One region of the Paenibacillus sp. FSL H8-0048 genome, then DNA from elsewhere that is predicted to be linked to it. Evidence: riboswitches for the same ligand, from Rfam matches in the RefSeq annotation. Region 1 holds a riboswitch; each other region holds the start of a gene.
What was found. A riboswitch is a leader RNA that binds a small molecule or an ion and turns the genes downstream of it on or off. The one in region 1 is predicted to bind thiamine pyrophosphate.
Positions count from the first base shown of each region.

Region 2: it holds a riboswitch for thiamine pyrophosphate, as region 1 does, so the genes downstream of both, NSU18_RS05565 (ABC transporter ATP-binding protein) here and NSU18_RS09570 (thiamine phosphate synthase) in region 1, are expected to answer to the same signal.
Region 3: it holds a riboswitch for thiamine pyrophosphate, as region 1 does, so the genes downstream of both, NSU18_RS17465 (ABC transporter substrate-binding protein) here and NSU18_RS09570 (thiamine phosphate synthase) in region 1, are expected to answer to the same signal.

Region 1 covers NZ_JBBODF010000001.1:2,201,854-2,207,822, reverse strand. Annotated here, with positions in the region: gene NSU18_RS09595 (S-layer homology domain-containing protein) at 1-454, shown strand, start outside; gene NSU18_RS09590 (GNAT family N-acetyltransferase) at 593-1,120, opposite strand; gene NSU18_RS09585 (hypothetical protein) at 1,117-1,287, opposite strand; gene NSU18_RS09580 (SDR family oxidoreductase) at 1,578-2,450, shown strand; gene NSU18_RS09575 (hypothetical protein) at 2,597-3,133, shown strand; TPP riboswitch at 3,190-3,292, shown strand; gene NSU18_RS09570 (thiamine phosphate synthase) at 3,417-4,043, shown strand; gene thiS (sulfur carrier protein ThiS) at 4,083-4,286, shown strand; gene NSU18_RS09560 (thiazole synthase) at 4,317-5,081, shown strand; gene thiH (2-iminoacetate synthase ThiH) at 5,111-5,969, shown strand, end outside.
Region 2 covers NZ_JBBODF010000001.1:1,265,652-1,271,620, forward strand. Annotated here, with positions in the region: gene NSU18_RS05545 (amino acid ABC transporter permease) at 1-232, opposite strand, end outside; gene NSU18_RS05550 (amino acid ABC transporter substrate-binding protein) at 232-1,086, opposite strand; gene NSU18_RS05555 (DHA2 family efflux MFS transporter permease subunit) at 1,250-2,770, opposite strand; gene NSU18_RS05560 (TetR/AcrR family transcriptional regulator) at 2,953-3,609, shown strand; TPP riboswitch at 3,676-3,778, shown strand; gene NSU18_RS05565 (ABC transporter ATP-binding protein) at 3,910-4,680, shown strand; gene NSU18_RS05570 (ABC transporter permease) at 4,661-5,437, shown strand; gene NSU18_RS05575 (ABC transporter substrate-binding protein) at 5,434-5,969, shown strand, end outside.
Region 3 covers NZ_JBBODF010000001.1:4,120,862-4,126,830, forward strand. Annotated here, with positions in the region: gene NSU18_RS17445 (EAL domain-containing protein) at 1-120, opposite strand, end outside; gene NSU18_RS17450 (pyridoxamine 5'-phosphate oxidase family protein) at 270-689, opposite strand; gene NSU18_RS17455 (hypothetical protein) at 848-973, shown strand; gene NSU18_RS17460 (hypothetical protein) at 1,022-2,473, shown strand; TPP riboswitch at 2,545-2,655, shown strand; gene NSU18_RS17465 (ABC transporter substrate-binding protein) at 2,806-3,879, shown strand; gene NSU18_RS17470 (thiamine-binding protein) at 3,932-4,225, shown strand; gene NSU18_RS17475 (ABC transporter permease) at 4,222-4,983, shown strand; gene NSU18_RS17480 (ABC transporter ATP-binding protein) at 5,064-5,888, shown strand.

The DNA of each region.
Region 1 (5,969 bases):
GAAGGTCATCATACAGGGAAGCGGAGATCCCTTAGTGCAGCTCAAGAACACAACCCTGAACCAAGTGATTGTGCAGAAGAAGAGTGGAACTGCCCGCCTGGTAACCGAAGGTGCAACATGGGTGAAGGCGGTGTCGGTACAATCTAATGTGATTCTGGAGGAGGATCAGGGTACAGGTGCCGGGTTCACAGATATTGATCTGCCATCCGGCCCTGCAGCCGGGCTCGCAGTGATGCTTAAGGGCAATTTCGGAGACGTGAACGTTGAAGCCGATGGACCCAACCTCCACCTGCAAAAAGGCTCCATACGCACGGTCAAGACCGCTGCCTCTGCATCAGGACTTAAGATGGAGCTGGATGAAGGCACAACGGTTACTCAGGCTATTCTGAATACGTCAATGAAGGTTACGGGAACAGGCAGAGTTCTGGATGTAATTGTGAAAGAAGATGAATAGAATCCTGAATGAAAAGTTGCTCTTCTAAAGGGCGTCATGCGGAGCATAGAAGAATGTATGCGACAAACCGAATATATTTAGCATGATGATGCTCCTTAAGTGTAGCATAAGGTCTCAGCATCTCTCCCCAGTCTGGTTCTATATCCCGTTATGCCCCAGGTACTCCCGGTCCAGTATTGCATAGAAGTATTGGTTGACCCACTGGTTGTTCCAGTGTATTTCTTCCCGGAATACGCCCTCGCGGACCATGCCTAACCTGTCCAGTACCTTGATGGATGAGGTATTGTATTCATTGCACATAGCCACGACTCTGTGGGCCCTCCATTCTTTAAAAGCAAGCTTCAAGGCCAGCTGAGCCGCTTCGGTGCAGTAGCCTTGCCCCCGGTATTCAGGGAAAAGGCTGTAGCCCAGCTCCCAGCTCTCGCGCTCTTTTACATACCAGTGCAAATGCACTTCACCTGCAGGGGGTGCCTCCGGGGAGGCGAGCCGGATCACGAATTGTTTGTACCAGTCGCTATGGATTCGTTCCGCCACGGTCTTCCGGACTGCCTCCTTGTCGGTTGGAATCATATCCTCGAAGGGCCAGAGTGAGGCGTTGGTTTCAAGCGTTGTGATGAAATCGATATCGTCCGGGGTGACCGGAGAGAGTGAAATTCTTGCGTTCATTTTGCAAAACCTCCTGTTAGTATGATTTCGATCCTACAGATGTCACTATGCTGTGTTATGGTGCCGAAGCGGCCATTAACAATCCCGATGCTTGTATGATGCAGCGACGGCCGTCCGGTTCCATCGATTACCGTTCCGTTCACCAGCAAGAAGCGCTCATTTCCCATGATAGAAGCGTCCCCTCCGTTAAGGTAGTTGTCGTTCCTCACCAAGTATAGGGCTTTCCCCTTAGCGGATATAGATAATATTCTCTTTGGAAACGTTCGTTGCATACTGTACTAACGTCCCGCTAGAGGTGCCGGTGAATGAAGATTAGCTGTTTGGGCGGCTGCCAAGTGTGGTAAGTAACATAACGTACAGCCAAGCAGGCACACTGCCTGATGCATAAACACCAGACCTTAAGCCATGCTAACATGATCAATCAACATTACTGTGGACAGCGAAAGGAGAATGGATTATGCCAGACACTAACAAACAACCTGTCAAAACCCTGCCCCCGCAGGTACAGGATCAGCGCCCCGGAATTGAGAGTGAGATGAACCCGCTCCCGGAGTTTGAGACCCCGGCGTACAAGGCCGCAGGCAAGCTGCTGGGCAAGGTCGCGCTTATTACCGGAGGCGACAGCGGGATCGGGCGTGCGGTTGCCGTTCATTTTGCCAAGGAGGGCGCGGATGTGGTGATCTCCTACTTGAACGAGCATGAGGATGCGGAAGAGACCAAGCGCCAGGTGGAGCAGGAGGGCAGAAAGTGTATTCTGATCGCCGGGGACATCGGGGACGAATGCTTCTGTCAGAGCTTGATTCGTCAAACGGTTGAAGGACTCGGCAAGCTTGACATCCTAATCAACAATGCGGCGGAACAGCATCCGCAGGACCATATTGAGGACATCACAGCGGAGCAGCTGGAGCGCACGTTCCGGACGAATATTTTCTCCATGTTCTATCTGACCAAGGCAGCCATGCCTCATCTTAAAAAAGGCGCTACGATCATTAACACCACTTCCATCACGGCGTATCGCGGCAGCCCGCAGCTGCTGGACTATTCGTCCACCAAGGGAGCGATTCTCAGCTTCACCCGTTCGCTGTCGATGAATCTGGCCGATAAGGGCATCCGCGTGAACGCGGTAGCGCCCGGACCGATCTGGACCCCGCTGATTCCGTCAACCTTTGACGCGAAGAAGGTCAGTGAGTTCGGCGGCACCCAGCCGATGAAGCGCCCGGGACAGCCTGAAGAGCTGGCACCGGCGTATGTATACCTGGCCTCGGACGATTCCTCCTATGTGAGCGGACAGGTGATGCATGTGAACGGCGGCGAGGTTGTCAACGGCTGATGGGTGCGGGATGCAGATTTGTGTGCAACATATAACTTCTATTGTAAAAAGCCTAACCGCTTGCCGGCAGGCTTTTTTTCTGCGCTTGTAACTATTACAATATATTTCCGTCTATTTAGATAATTGGATATGAAAAGGGGATTGGGATGCTTAGAAAAAAAGGATTCATTCTATCGGCAGCGGGGATTTTTGTTTTTCTGGTAGTGTTCATTTATTTGACTCCTTTTGCAGGGAGACTTGTGGCAAATACAAGGTTGGAAGGATATGCAAAAAGCATTGGGATTAGAATTACACAGGAATCGCCGCCGCTACCCCTTGTTACTTCCGGTAAAACCCAAATTCCAGTTACCCAAGGCAGCTATTGCTGGGGGAATTTAGGATGTGCGGATTATACAGGAGGACAATCCATGGTACAGGGGGTTACTCCCACTGTTATAGCCTCTGGGGGGAAGATCGATGTTGCTTTTACTTATAAACCGGCACCCGATGAGGTAAACGTTCAGCAATTTGTCGATGATAAAGAAGTGCAAATTCCATTGAAGAACGGCTCTTTTAATGCTCCAAAAGAACAAGGCGTTTATTACTACGGCATATCAGCATTCTGGACAACCGAGGATGGTAAATTTTCAGAAGGGAGTTCATCTGTGGTTTTTGTAATTGAAGTAAAATCTACGAAAGAATAGCTCTAACAGGAATTATATGCTAATATACAACAAGCAAGACGAAACAACCGCATATGAACGATCACTAGGGGTGCCGCAAGGCTGAGACGGGCGTAGTTGTCCGGACCCTTTGAACCTGATCTGGTTTATACCAGCGTAGGGAAGTGGAGAACGAATATTGCAGCGGGGTACACGGCTCATCCCGGTATTCCTGCTTATATTCCAGACTGCTTCCTTATGGGAGTGGTCTTTTTTGTGTTGGCGCGCGGTTTAGAATGAGCTGGAACAGACGGGAGGGGAAAGAGTGTTGTATGAGATTCATGCGGTCTCGGACGGGCGGCTACAGCCTGAAGCGCTGGCGGAATGGGCCGTTGCGGTACATTCTATGGTGGATTATATCCATCTCCGCGAAAAAGCCATGTCCGCCCGCGAATTGCTGGCGGCGGCACAGCAGATGCTTCAGTCCGGGGTTCCGTCTTCGAAGCTGGTCATTAATGACCGGATCGATGTTGCCCTGGCCGCCGGGGCAGGCGGTGCACAGTTAGCCTGGCATAGCCTTCCGCCAGCCGCAGTGCGCGGCCTTGCACCCGGCCTGCGGATCGGCAGATCGGTCCACTCGCGGGAAGAGGCGGCGGAGGCTGGAAGGCAGGGAGCAGACTTCTGCCTCTACGGGCATGTGTTCCCTACGGCCTGCAAGCCCGGACAGCAGGCACGGGGACTTGCGCAGCTGGCCGAGGCTGTCCGCTGGAGCCGCATACCGCTGATTGCGCTCGGCGGGATTACCCCGGGCAATGCCGGAGCGGTGCTGGCTGGGGGGGCGGCTGGCATTGCGGTCATGTCGGGGATCTGCGGAGCCCCAGATCCGGTGGCAGCGGCCTTGGCCTACAGGGCAGCGGTTCACAGGGTGGCAGAGCAGTCTTGTAACCCATGAGATGGATCAAGTAAAAGGCGCGGCAGGAGGTGAACAGACATGATCGTGACCGTTAACGGGAAGAGGCACAGGCTCGAAGAGAGCTGCCGGACACTGGAGGATCTGCTGGCCCGGCCCGAGTGGGCCGGTAAGCTGGTAATTGTCGAGCTGAACGGTGAACTTGCCGGCAGAGAGGTTTATGGAGAGACACTGCTTAGCGAGGGGGACCGGGTGGAGCTGGTTCATTTTGTAGGCGGAGGCTAAACACAAAGACTTATCCCAGGAGGCGTTAAGATGCAAGATCCATTGATGATTGGCGGCGTGACTCTAACCAGTAGACTATTCATTGGCACCGGAAAATACAGCCGTAACACCCTCATTCCCGAGGTCATTACGCGATCAGGCTCACAGGTTATTACCGTTGCCCTGCGCCGGGTAGACCCGGAGAGCAGTGACAATATTGTCAGCCATATTCCTTCCCATATGACCTTGCTGCCTAATACCTCAGGTGCGCGCACCGCAGAAGAGGCGGTACGGATTGCCCGGCTGGCGAGATCGGCGGGGCTGGGCAACTGGGTGAAGATTGAGGTCATCAACGACCAGAAATATTTGCTGCCGGATAACATGGAGACGATCCGGGCGACCGAGGTCCTTGCAGCAGAGGGCTTCGTGGTGCTTCCGTACATGAGTCCTGATCTGTCCGCTGCCCTGCGGCTGAAGGCAGCGGGGGCTGCGGCTGTGATGCCGCTAGGGGCACCGATCGGGTCCAACCGCGGGCTGCAGACCAAGGAGCTGATCCGGATTCTGATCTCCGAGACGGATCTGCCGGTGATCGTGGATGCCGGAATCGGCAGACCGTCCGAGGCGGCTGAGGCGATGGAGATGGGCGCTGCTGCGGTCCTGCTCAATACAGCGATTGCCACCGCTTCAGATCCGCTGCTGATGGCAGAAGCCTTCCGCGCTGCGGTATCCGCAGGGCGCAAGGCTTATCTTGCCGGACTGGGGCCTGTAGAAGAGACGGCGGCAGCCTCTTCACCGTTGACCGGGTTCTTGGCCTGACAGATGGAATAGGGAGGAGAGGAACGGTTATGAGCTTTTATGAGACGATGACCCGGCTGGAGCAGCTTCCTTACGGGACGCTATGGAGCCGGTATACGGCAGAGGATGTGAAGCGCGCGCTTCGTGCAGAGCAAGTCGATGAAGAGGGGCTGATGGCCCTGCTGTCACCGGCAGCGGAGCCTTATCTGGAGGAGATGGCACAGAAGGCGCACCGTTTAACGCGTACGCATTTCGGCCATGTGATGCAGTTGTTCACACCTATGTATCTGGCTGATTTTTGCGTGAATCACTGCACGTATTGCAGCTTCAGTTCTATTTATGATTTTCCGCGCAAAAAACTGACGCTGGAACAGGTCGCCCGGGAAGCAGAGACCATCGCAGCCACGGGCCTGCGCCACATTCTGATACTGACCGGAGAATCCCGGAGGGACAGTCCGGCTGGTTATGTGAGAGACTGCGTGGATGTGCTGCGCGGATACTTCTCCTCCGTCAGCATTGAGGTGAATCCGCTCTCGACAGCCGAATATGCTGAGCTCAGAGAAGCCGGCGTGGACGGTCTGACGCTCTATCAGGAGGTCTACCACCAGGAGACTTATCGTACGCTGCATGTAAAAGGCCCCAAACGCGTCTACCGCAACCGGCTGGATGCTCCCGAGCGGGGCTGTGAGGCCGGCTTTCGTTCAGTAAATATCGGGGCCCTGCTCGGCATGTATGAATGGCGGCAGGAGGCGCTGGCCACTGCGCTGCATGCGAGGTATCTGCAGGACAAGTACCCGGAATGCGAAATCGGGTTGTCGACGCCCAGATTCCGTCCTTACTTAGGCGAATTCAACCCCGCAAGCGACGTAACCGACCGGGCGCTGGTGCAGATCATCCTGGCGTACCGTC
Region 2 (5,969 bases), 940 kb from region 1:
AGAAAATAATAAACAGCTGTACCAGCAGCGGCGTTCCCCGGATCACCCAGACATAGAAACGCGCGATCAGCCTCGGAAGCCTCCAGGAGGACAGCCGGGCAAGTGCAGTAACCACCGCCAGCAGCAGACCCAGAATAAAGGATGCTACCGCAAGTGGAAGGGTAAAAGCCACCCCGGCTTTGAACAGAGGCAGCAGTGAATCGAGAAATATTTGTATTTGGCGGTCATCCATCATTTCGATACGTCAGCGCCGAAGTATTTTTCAGAGATTTTAAGGTAGGTTCCGTCGTTCTTCATAGCGGTCAGCGCTTCATTCACTGCCTGCACCAGCTCGTCGTTCCCTTTCAGGAAAACTGCAGCACTATGCGAGCCTTCGGCAATCTCATCCACCTTCTTGATCTTGACACCGGGCTTCTGCTTCTTCAGGTCGAGGTAGGACAAGCCGTCATTGACGGTAGCATCGATCCGGCCGGAGGTCAGCAGATCAATCGCCTGATTGAAGCCCTCGGTGGATACGATCTCGGCACCGTTGTCTGTGGCGATTTTGCCGAGGTTGCTGGTGAGCGACTGGCCGGCTTTTTTACCCCTCAGATCAGCGAAGGTCTTGATATCCTGATTATCTTCAGGAACGATCAGCACAGCCTTGGAGACAATATACGGATCGGAGAAATCATATTTCACTTTACGCTCATCGGTAATGGAGACTTCATTGAAGATCACATCGAAGCGCTTCGCATCCATCCCGGCAAAAATTCCGTCCCACTGTGTCTCAATGAACTCCGGCTTCACACCCAAACGCTTGGTCACTTCCTCGGCAATCTCGACATCGAAGCCCGTCAGCTTGCCGTCCGCATCATGGAAGGTGAACGGTGCGTAGGTTCCTTCTGTTCCGATGCGCAGCTTGCCGCTGGCTTTGACGGCCTCCAGACTATTCTGCTGCCCGGAAGCTGCGCCCTCTGTAGCCGCTGCCGTAGGTTCAGCCCCGGTATTGCCGCCCGTTGCTGTCTTGTCATTATTGTTGCTTCCGCAAGCCGCAGCCGTGACTATGGTCAGGAGCAGCATAATAGTCAGACTAAGTTTTTTCATTCGATGAATCCCCTCTCGTATCTTCTTTATAGACACCGTATATTGATTTCCCATAGCTTAGCTTGCCCCAAATTCTGCTCCTGCAACACAAAAAGCGACCCTCCCGGAAAAGGAGAATCGCTGCTCTATGGACAACATAAGCTCTGCTTCTATATGGGTATTACTATACGTGCATGATTTCTGGCGTTGCCTTCTCCTTAGAACGTTCTGTTCCAGAATGGCGGCCCCGGCGCAGCAGCAGTCCAAGGACCGCACCGCCAAGCGCGACAAACATCATAATGTGGAACGTGTCCGCGAAGCCCTGCGATAATACGGTTTGCTTAGCCAGCAGCAACGCTTGCTGTGAAGCGCCTGCGGAACTTTTCCCGGCAGCCGCCGCCGCTTCCTGCATCTCTATGCCACGCGCCGTTGTTCTTGCGGTCAGAATGGTAACCAGCGTCGAAACGGCCAGCGAAGTAATTACCTGCTGCATCGAGTTCGTCAGCGAGGTTACCCGGTTCACCAGGTGGCTAGGCGCCTTGTTGAGCAGATGCGTGTTCATCGGCATCATCATCATCCCCATGCCCGCCCCGCACATGATCAGCGGAAGGATCAGGTCCCGGCTCTGCGTGGTAAGGTCTACATGCGAATACTGGAATAACGCCCCGGAGACCAGACTAAGGCCGCAGACCACGAGCCAGCGCACACCGATCCGGTCGAACAGTATCCCGGCAATCGGCATCATCAGCCCGGAAGCGATCGCTTGCGGCAGCAGCGTCAGACCGGTATCAAATGCACCGAAGCCGCGGGCCTGTTGCAGAAATTGCGGGAGCAGGAATAACGCGCCGTATAAGCCGAACTGGGCGATCCACTGCACGATGATTCCTGTCGTGAAATCTACGGACTTCAGAATCCGCAGCTCCAGCAGCGGTGTCTTGGAGCGCAGCTCTGCGATGACAAAAGCGATCAGCGCCACAGCGCCCAGCAGCAGCCCGATCAGCGTTTTCTCGGAGGTCCAGCTCTGGGCGCCCTGGCTAACCCCGTAGGTTAACGAAGCAAAGGCCAGCGGACCCAGAACCATACCGAACTTATCCATGCCGGGCACGCTGTTCTTCGCCGCATTCGGCAGCTTGCGCAGTCCAATCAGCACCGCAATGATGCCAATTGGAATATTAATGAGAAAGATCCAGCGCCAGGAATGGTATTCAACCAGCCAGCCCGACAATACCGGACCAATAGCCGGTGCGAACAGAACGGGAATGCCCATAATGCCCATGACTACGCCAACCTTACTTTTGGGAGCAAGTCTGTACACATAGGCCATCCCGACAGGGAGCACACAGCCGCCGCCAAGTCCCTGAATGACCCGGAACACAATCAGCCATTCGGCGCTGCTTGGTGTAGCGCACAGAATCGAGCCTATCGTGAACACAATGACCGCCGTCAGGAAGACTTTCTTGGCTCCGAACCGGTCAGACAGCCAGCCTGACAACGGGATAACGGAAGCCTGAGCCAGCATATAACCCGTAACTACCCACTGCAGTGTATGCAGATCCGTCTTGAAATCCACTACCAGCCTGGACAAGGCTACATTCATTGCCGTACTGTCCAGCACAACCATAAATACGCCTGCAATAATGGCCAGCAGCGGAACCAGAATGCTGGACAGCCGGAAATCGGCTTCCTGCTTCAAGGTCTGATCCATGTCTCTTCTCCTCCTAAAGCTGTCCGCGTTCTACATTGACCTGCGGGCAGATTGTTCTATATAATGAGTGAACGGACAACTGTCCGTAATTGCAATTCATAGTCTACGGACAATTGTCCGTTGTGTCAATTCTTTTATTTGTTTTTCTGTAAATCACTGATTCATTTCTGAAAGGGGTCCTCATGAACAAGCCAGACACCGATGCTGCACTGCTTCCTCCGTCAGCTCCGCAAGCCATAGAATCCTCCCCTCCGGAGTCCGCCGATCCTTATGTACAGCGGATTCTTGAAGCTGCCCGCCAGTTATTCACCGAGAGCGGACTTGAGGCGGTCAGCATGTACAGCATTGCCAAGCGGGCAGGTATAGGGCAAGGCTCCCTGTACCGCCGTTTCACGGACAAGGGTGAGATCTGTTCTGCCCTGCTGAAGGGCAGCGCAGATCAATTCCTGTCCAGTCTGGAGCAGCAGGTCGCTGCCAGTGCCGGTGAAGCTCCGGCGCTAGCTCAGCTGCAGAGCAGCATTGAGCAGATTGCCGATTTCATTGAGCAATATGCCGAGCTGCTGAATATGATCAAAGCCGAGTTCACCGGCAAGAAGCAGCTGACCCAGTTTGAGCATCCTTTTTTCCAGCGGCTGGGGGTGATGATGACAGAGCTGCTGCAGCGTGCTGCGGCGGGCGGTGAGATTATTGACATTGATCCGGCCTTTGCGGCTACGGCCTTAATCTCTGTCCTCAGTCCCGATCTGTACCTGTATGAGCAGAAGCGGCACCACTCCTCCAAGCTGGACATCTCCAGGGGCATCGTCGCTTTGTTCGTGACCGGACTGGCAAAACGCTGACCGCCTGCTCTTTACAAGAGGGGAATTTGTGGTATATTAAGTAGCAATTACGAATTCAATAGCAGCATTATTCACTAGGGGAGTCGGCCGACTGAGACGGAGCTTAAGCTCCGGACCCTTTGAACCTGATCTGGATCATACCAGCGGAGGGAAGTGGAGCAGAATGTATCAGTGGTTCCCGTCACAGGGCCGCAGCTGACTGTACCTTCCGCCCCATTCATTGCCTCCGGGAATGAATGGGGCTTTTTGGTGTTCAGCGCAGTAAATATTTCAATCCGAGGAGGCTTCATACATAGTCTTATGATCAACATTAGCAATCTGTCCTATGCCTTCGGGACCGGTTCATCCCGGACCCCCGTCTTCTCAGGGCTATCCATGAATGTGCAGCGCGGCGAATTCATATCTGTCGTAGGCGGAAGCGGATGCGGCAAAAGCACCTTGTTCAAAATCATCGCCGGTCTGCTGGAGCCCGGCAGCGGCAGGATTATGCTGAACGGAGCCGAGTCCGCTGCAGCAGCGAAGAGACTGGGCAGTGTCGCCTACATGCCGCAGCAGGATCTCCTCCTACCCTGGCGGACCGTAATGGACAATTGTCTGCTGCCCTGGGAGCTCAAGCGCAGCCGTCCCAAAGCAGCCGCTATGGCCGAGATCCGCACCCTGCTGCAGCGCTTCGGCCTTGACGGGACCGAAGGAGCTTATCCGCAGGAGTTGTCCGGCGGAATGCGCCAACGTGTGGCTGTCCTCCGCACCGTGGCGGCCGGGAATGACCTGCTGCTGCTGGATGAGCCGTTCGGGGCGCTTGATGCCATTACGAAGCGCTCGCTGCAGCGCTGGCTGCTGGAGTTATGGGCGGAGCTGGACAAGACAGTGCTGTTCATCACCCATGATCTGGAGGAGGCGCTCCTGCTTAGTGACAGAATCTATCTAATGACTGGCCGGGAGGGCAGCGGTATGCAGGAATTCTCAACCGCCCTCCCCCGTCCGCGCCATCACAGTCTGAACTATGAACCGCAGTTCGCCGCCCTGCGCCAGGAATTGGAGCTGAAGCTATATGAGAACCGCCGCCCCTAGAAGATTGCTCCAGCATTACGCTCCAGCAGTCCTTCTCGCTCTGCTGACGCTTGCGGTCTGGGAGACTGTAGCCTGCCTGGGGCTGGCTCCTCCCTTCATCCTTCCGGCTCCGTCCGCCATCTGCAAGGCCTTACTGGAGGAACGCCGCTTGTTATTCGGGGTGCATCTGCCTGCTACACTGCTGGAGGTACTCACAGGCTTCGCATTGTCGGTGATTTGCGGCAGCCTGCTGGGAATCGCCATGCACCTGTTCAGTCCGCTGGCCAAGGCGCTGTATCCGCTGCTGATTATCAGCCAGACGGTTCCGCTGATCGCCCTCTCGCCCCTGTTCATCATGTGGTTCGGCTACACCTTATGGAGCAAGGTCGCCGTTGTCTTCCTGACCGCTTTCTTTCCGGTGGTCATTGGCACCTATGATGGCTTGTCCAAGAATACAGACGCCTACCGGGAGCTGCTGCTGACGTACGGCGCGAACCGCTGGCAGATTCTAAGGAAGGTGGGCGTTCCGCTGGCTTTGCCCTCTTTTTTCTCCGGTCTAAAGCTGTCGGCAGTGTACTGTGTGATTGGCGCAACGATCGGGGAATGGCTTGGGGGCAGCGAAGGGCTGGGCTATTTCAGCCGCAGAATGGCCGGGAATCTCCAGACCGCCAAGATGTTCGCTGCTGTTGTCTTGTTATCTATACTCGGTATCCTGCTGTTTCTGGCAGTCGCCGCGCTGGAGAAGTTTATTCTGAAGAAAAGAGGACGTTATTCATGACTACTATCCGCTATACCCGTTATCTGTACCATGCAATCTCAAGGCCAGCCATGCTGCTGTCCGTTCTGCTGCTCTGTATGCTGCCTGTCCTGGCAGGCTGCGCCAATACGAATAGTCCGGCGGCCTCCGGCTCTCCGGCTGTTACTACCGCCACCTCTGGGGCAGGGGCTGAGGCTAAAGATGGAGCCCATAAACTTACGATTATGCTAGACTGGTACCCCAATGCTGTTCACTCTTTTTTGTACGCGGCAGAGGCTGAAGGTTATTTCGCTGCGGAAGGTCTGGAAGTTGAGATTCAGATGCCGGCCGATACCAATGATGCACTGAAGCTGGTGGCGGCGGGAAAGGTGGATCTGGCACTCAGCTATCAGCCGCAGGTATTGATGGCACGTGGCGAGCAGATTCCGGTCAAGTCGATCGCTGCGCTGGTGCGCCACCCGATGAATCATCTCATGGTAGCCGCAGACAGCGGCATTACCCGCCCGGGAGAGCTGTCAGGCAGACAAGCCGGATATTCCTCCGTTCCGTTATA
Region 3 (5,969 bases), 1.9 Mb from region 1:
CTGATAACCTTCATAACCGGCATTTCGGATGGTCGCAGCCAGCGGAGCTGAGCAGGGGCGGAGCTTCAGCTCCCCTTGATCCTCAATCGGGTCAATGTCAGCACAATCAACACAGTTCATGGCAATCCCTCCGCCTCATGATGTCGATAACCTGAGGTCATTATAGCATGATTCCTCCGGCACAAGGCACAATGCGGAAAGCCGCAGCAGAAAGAGCCCCTTATGAACCTTGAAGGTTCCTAAGAGGCCCGGATTGCCGGACTATATACTTAAGACTGCCATACCCCATGCCCGCCGTTCTTGCCCATATATTCAATCCGTGAAGGTGACAGCTCAAGAATGACATAATCGGGATCATCCGGCCCCTTGAACCATTTCTCCAGGGACTCATTCCATACCTTAGAGCGCAAGCTGTCGTCCTTCGTTACAGCAACCGTTGCTTCGATCTCCAGTACATCCTTGCCGCCGCCCTGTTCATAGCCGAGCAAGAGACAAGCATTCGGATTATCCTGAAGCTCTTCTACCTTATGAGTCTTGCGGTTAGTTGCCAGATAGATGGACAGCCCGTCATGAAATACTGCCATATAACGCACTTTAGGCTTGTTACCGGCCTCAATCGTGCCGAAGGAACCGAACCTGTTGTCGTCCAGCACCTGTATGATTGTTTTCTCCAGCTCTTTGTTGTCCATTGACGTCACAGCTCCCTTCAAATTCATGTGAATATTAAGTTTATATTCACGTCCACGGTTTGGATTTATGATTAACCTGTGCCTAATATAGTGTACCCTTCCCGTTCATTCTGAATCCCGCCATCTGTTCATAAATTGATTAATAAGGAGTCTTATCCTTGAAAAAACTAATCTGGACCGGCTGGTCCATGGATCATCTGCAGATCGCCCAGACCTCGGGACTTTTGGCCGCTTGTGCCGCGCTGTTATTCGTGCTGAGCGTGACCGCTTGGAGAATAGGGTAAATGTAAACTACAAGGTCCATATTCTGTGAATAAGGATGGAACCCACACATGGCTGAACTGCATTCTGAGCCCACTTTGCATACCGCCTTACTGCAATTCATTTTCCCCTTTTCAATTAAGGCGGAAGTCGATCAAGAGCTGATTGAGAGCCTTCAGGAGGATGGATTTACGCGTTTTTTTCTGGAGAACAAGGAACTGGAACATGCCTATTACGGGGAGAATCACTGTGTATCCCATGAGAAAATGGAGCGCAGCTATCTTCCGTTTGCCGCCCATGTCCTGTTTCCGCGTGAGAAGGACAGGGATTCCTTCCGCCGCTTTTCCCGGGCTAACGATCTGCTGTGCGGGCTGCAAATGCCCTTCCAGACGGTTCCCTTCCGCGTGCTGTCGACCGATGTGTTCCTCTGCCCGTTCGAGCTGGGCTTCCTGACGGTAAGAGTCGCTATTGAGGAGGAGAATCTCCCCTTCAGCATGGTGCTGGAATTCGCCGACCGCTTCCGCAATCTGGAGGATGTAAGTGTTCAGGATGAGCATACTTTCATTCATTGTCATCAGAAGTCTTTTGCCCGGGTGGAGGATTTCGTGTTCAGGCATCTGGCAGCCGGGCTTGAGCCGTATCTCGATCCTGCGGAGACGAACGGCAATTATTTCGAGACCCTGCCCTTCTTCGTCGATGAACGGATGCTGGTGCAGGCCTTCTACGGCGTTAATCTCCCGGAGGACGAGGAAGAGATCAGTGTCGAGCTGCTCTACCGGGCCTCCCAGGTGGACGGTCTGAACATCGACGGCAGCCCCTATATGAGTGCGAGTGATCCGGACTATATCAAGCAGTACACCCGGGAGCACTGCTATAGCCGCTGGGGGCCGGACACCTACTACATGACCAATGAGCAGACCTTCTGCTGCGTGAGCCGGGCGAGGCCGGAGATTGCCGCAGGCTTGATCAGCCAGATGTACGGCGAGTATTATTACGGAATGCTGCTGAGTATTTTCCACAAAATCGTGCTGCTGAAGCTCGCCAACCTCCACTCCCGGCTGCGCATCAACCACGATAACGACGAGATTGAGAATCTGATCTTCCTGATCAACAAATTCTCGGCCAAATTCTACTTCCTGGAGCTGATTTCGCAGTCGCAGGGACGTGAGATTTTTTTTCAGCTGCGTAAGGTGTATGGCAATGATGCCCTGTTCGATGAGGTGAAAATGACGCTGAATGACCTGTTCCAGTATCAGGACAAATTCCAGGCCAAACGGCGGGATACGCTCCTGATGGTGCTCACCGTGTTCACGGTCATCAGCGGGATTTACGGGATGAATCAGGTGATCGAGGATCTGAAGGGACAGATTGACTGGAGCAAAATGCTGGAGTACTCCGCGTTCGAGTATCTGGCTCTGTTCCTGACCTTCTCGGGGATCACCGTCAGTATCGGCCTAACGGTAAGAGAGATCTGGAACGGCATCCGCAGCCGCCGCAAGAAGCGGCATTATACGAGGGATTAAGATATGAGGGTGGACAACGGCGGGACTGCCGTCTATAATACACCGTAAGAACATAGCAATACCCGTGAACTTTATAGAACCAGGGGTGCTGGAATTGGCCGGCTGAGATTGTATCCCACAAGATACTGACCCTTATACCTGATCTGGATAATGCCAGCGTAGGAATCTTCATTCGGCACAGTGCCCCTAAGCGGTACTGAAGCTGAAGTCCCCTCACGCAAGTCACTGGCGTCCCGATCTTCGGGACGCTTTTTTGATTCTAAGGATGTACAGGAATACGGTTTCTGTAAGCTCTGAAGACCAGGGGTTGCTGGAAGGAGAGAGAAAGAGAAATGGGAGTCAAAAAAACAGCACTACTCCTGCTCAGCTCCATGCTGCTGCTTACCGTAGCAGGATGTGGCGGCGGAAACAACAGCGGCAATGCGGGGGCCAGCGCACCTGCTGCAGGAAACAGCACAGCTGCACCTGATGCAGCCGCAGCCGCACCCACGGATGCACCTAAGGCGCTAACCCAGGTTAAGATTGCCCTGGACTGGACGCCAAACACCAATCATACAGGCCTGTATGCTGCCAAGGAGCTGGGTTATTACGCAGAGGAAGGTCTCGACGTACAGATTGTACAGCCCGGCGCTGCCGGGTCCGATACGATGGTCACTTCCGGCGAAGCCCAGTTCGGCATCAGCGCCCAGGAAGCCCTGACTCTGGCCCGTCTGCAGGATGTGCCGCTGGTGTCGATTGCTGCTATCATTCAGCATAATACCTCCGGGTTCGCGGCTCCGAAGGACCGCAATATTAAGACGCCGAAGGATTTCGAAGGCAAAACGTACGGAGGCTGGGGCTCCCCTGCGGAGCAGGCTGCCATGAAAGCGATCATGGACCCCGAAGGCGGGGATGTCTCCAAGGTGAAGCTGGTGAATATCGGCGAAGCGGACTTTTTCACAGCCGTGAAGCGGGATATTGACTTCGCCTGGATCTTCTATGCCTGGACCGGTGTGGAGGCCGAGCTGCGCGGGGAGCCGCTGGATATGCTGTATCTGAAGGATTACGCTCCGCAGCTGGATTACTACACCCCGGTGCTGACGACCAGCGAGAAGGAGATCGCCGAGCATCCTGAAGTGGTGAAGGCCTTCCTGAAGGCTACGTCGAAGGGCTATCAGTACGCTATCGATAACCCGGAAGAAGCTGCGACGGTCCTGTCGGACGCTGTACCAGACCTTGATCCCAAGCTGGTGCTGGCCAGCCAGAAATGGCTTAGCCCGAAATACAAAGACGACGCCCCGCGCTGGGGGGAGCAGAAGCTTGAGATCTGGAAGAATTACGCCGACTGGATGTACGGCCTGAAGCTGCTGGATAAGCCGCTGGATGCGGAGAGTACGTTTACGAATGAATTTTTGCCGGAATCATAATGAACCCGCATGGCGGGAATCTTATACTTAACTTGGAGAGGAAGGATTCATCATGGCTAATACATTGCTCAGCATTCAGGTCATTCCCAAGACACCGAACAACGAGGATTCTATCCCTTATGTGGACAAGGCCATTGAGGTCATTCAGAAGTCAGGCGTGAAGCATCAGGTGAATCCGCTGGAGACCACGATGGAAGGCGAGCTGTCCGAGCTGCTGGATATTGTGCGTGACATGCATGAGGCGCTGATCGCCTCCGGCAGTCCGAGTGTCATCTCACAGATCAAGGTCGCCCATAACCCGGGCGGCATCAGCATGGACAAGCTGACCGAGAAATACCGGCCGTGAGAAGCACCTGGAAGCTAGTGTGGCCGCCCTTTGTGGCGGTCCTCTTTTTTGTCGGGATATGGCAGCTCTCGGTCATGCTGTTTCACATCCCGGCTTACCAGCTGCCCAGCCCCGCGGATATCGCGCGTGAGTCGAAGAACAACGCCTCAGGGATCTGGGAGCACACCGCCGCCACGCTGCGGCTGACCCTGATCGGCTTCCCGGTCGGCACAGGCATCGGCCTGCTCACCGCCTTGCTGCTGCACCTGCTGCCCTGGGTCAAGCGGGCGATCTATCCGCTGCTGATCCTCAGCCAGAATGTGCCCTCCATTGCGCTTGCCCCGCTGCTGATTATCTGGTTCGGCTTCGGTCTGCTGCCCAAAATTATCCTGATCACTCTCGTCTGCTTCTTCCCCGTAGCTGTTGCAGCCATGGGCGGGCTGGCCCAAAGCGACCGGGTGATGCTGAATTATATGAAAATGGCCGGTGCGGGCAAGTGGCAGATCTTCACCCGGCTGGAGCTTCCCGGCTCCCTGCCCTCCCTGTTCTCCGGGCTCAAAATCTCCGCCACCTATGCGGTGATGGGCGCAGTGGTGGCCGAATGGATCGGCGCCGACAGAGGGATCGGCTATTATATGCTGCTGCAGAAGTCCTCTTACCGTGCGGACCGGATGTTCGTGGCCATCGCCATCATCGTGCTGCTAAGTCTCGTGTTATTCGCGCTCATTGCCCTGCTGGAGAGATGGCTGGTGCGCTGGAAGCCGCGCAAGGATGCTTAAGAAGCACGGGAAGATCATCCAAAACGGACCAACCAAAATAAAACTGAAGGAGGCTGGACGAAGTGTCTGAGCTTACGAGGATTGAACTGGAGAAGGCGAACGTAGATGGACGCCTGCGTACTCAGAGTGTGCCGCCTGCGCTTGAAGTCAGCGGCATCTCCAAGTCATTCACGCACCGCCGCCGGGAGACGCAGGTGCTGGATCAGGTATCCCTGACCGTGGAGCCGCAGGAATTCGTCTCCATTGTCGGCCCGTCCGGCTGCGGTAAAAGCACGCTGTTCCATATCATCGGCGGCCTTACGCTGCCGGATACCGGAACCGTGAGCATGGACGGCATCCCGGTGACCGGGCAGCGCGGCAAGATCAGCTATATGCCGCAGCAGCCCGCGCTGTTCCCGTGGCGCAGCACGCTCGACAACGTTCTGCTTGGCGGCGAGCTGCAGGGCGCCCCCAAGCGGGAGGCCCGCGAGGCGGCACGCCACTGGCTGGCGAAGATCGGCCTCGGCGGCTTCGAGCGGGCCTACCCGCACATGCTGTCCGGCGGCATGCAGCAGCGGGCCGCCTTCCTGCGGGCCATGCTCGCGCCGCAGGAGCTGATGCTGCTCGATGAGCCGTTCAGCGCGCTCGATGCGCTGACCCGCGAGCAGATGCAGCGCTGGCTGCTGGAGCTGTGGGAGGAGAACCGCCGCTCCGTGCTGTTCATCACCCACAACATCGAAGAAGCGCTGCTGCTCTCCACCCGCATCTACGTCTTCTCGGGGCGTCCCGGCTCCGTCCTCCACACCGTGGAGGTCCCCTTCCCGCGTCCGCGCCGCGAAGAGATCGCCGATTCGCCGGAGTTCCTCCGGATGCGGCGCCAGCTCTCCCAGTGGATGCGCGAGGAGCAGGCGAAGAGCCAGAGTTAAGAGGGGTTGCTGCGCTGGTGACTTAGCAGGAAAGGTGGCGTGGCGCGCCCTGCTATACATAACAACAGCCTTCGTGACTCG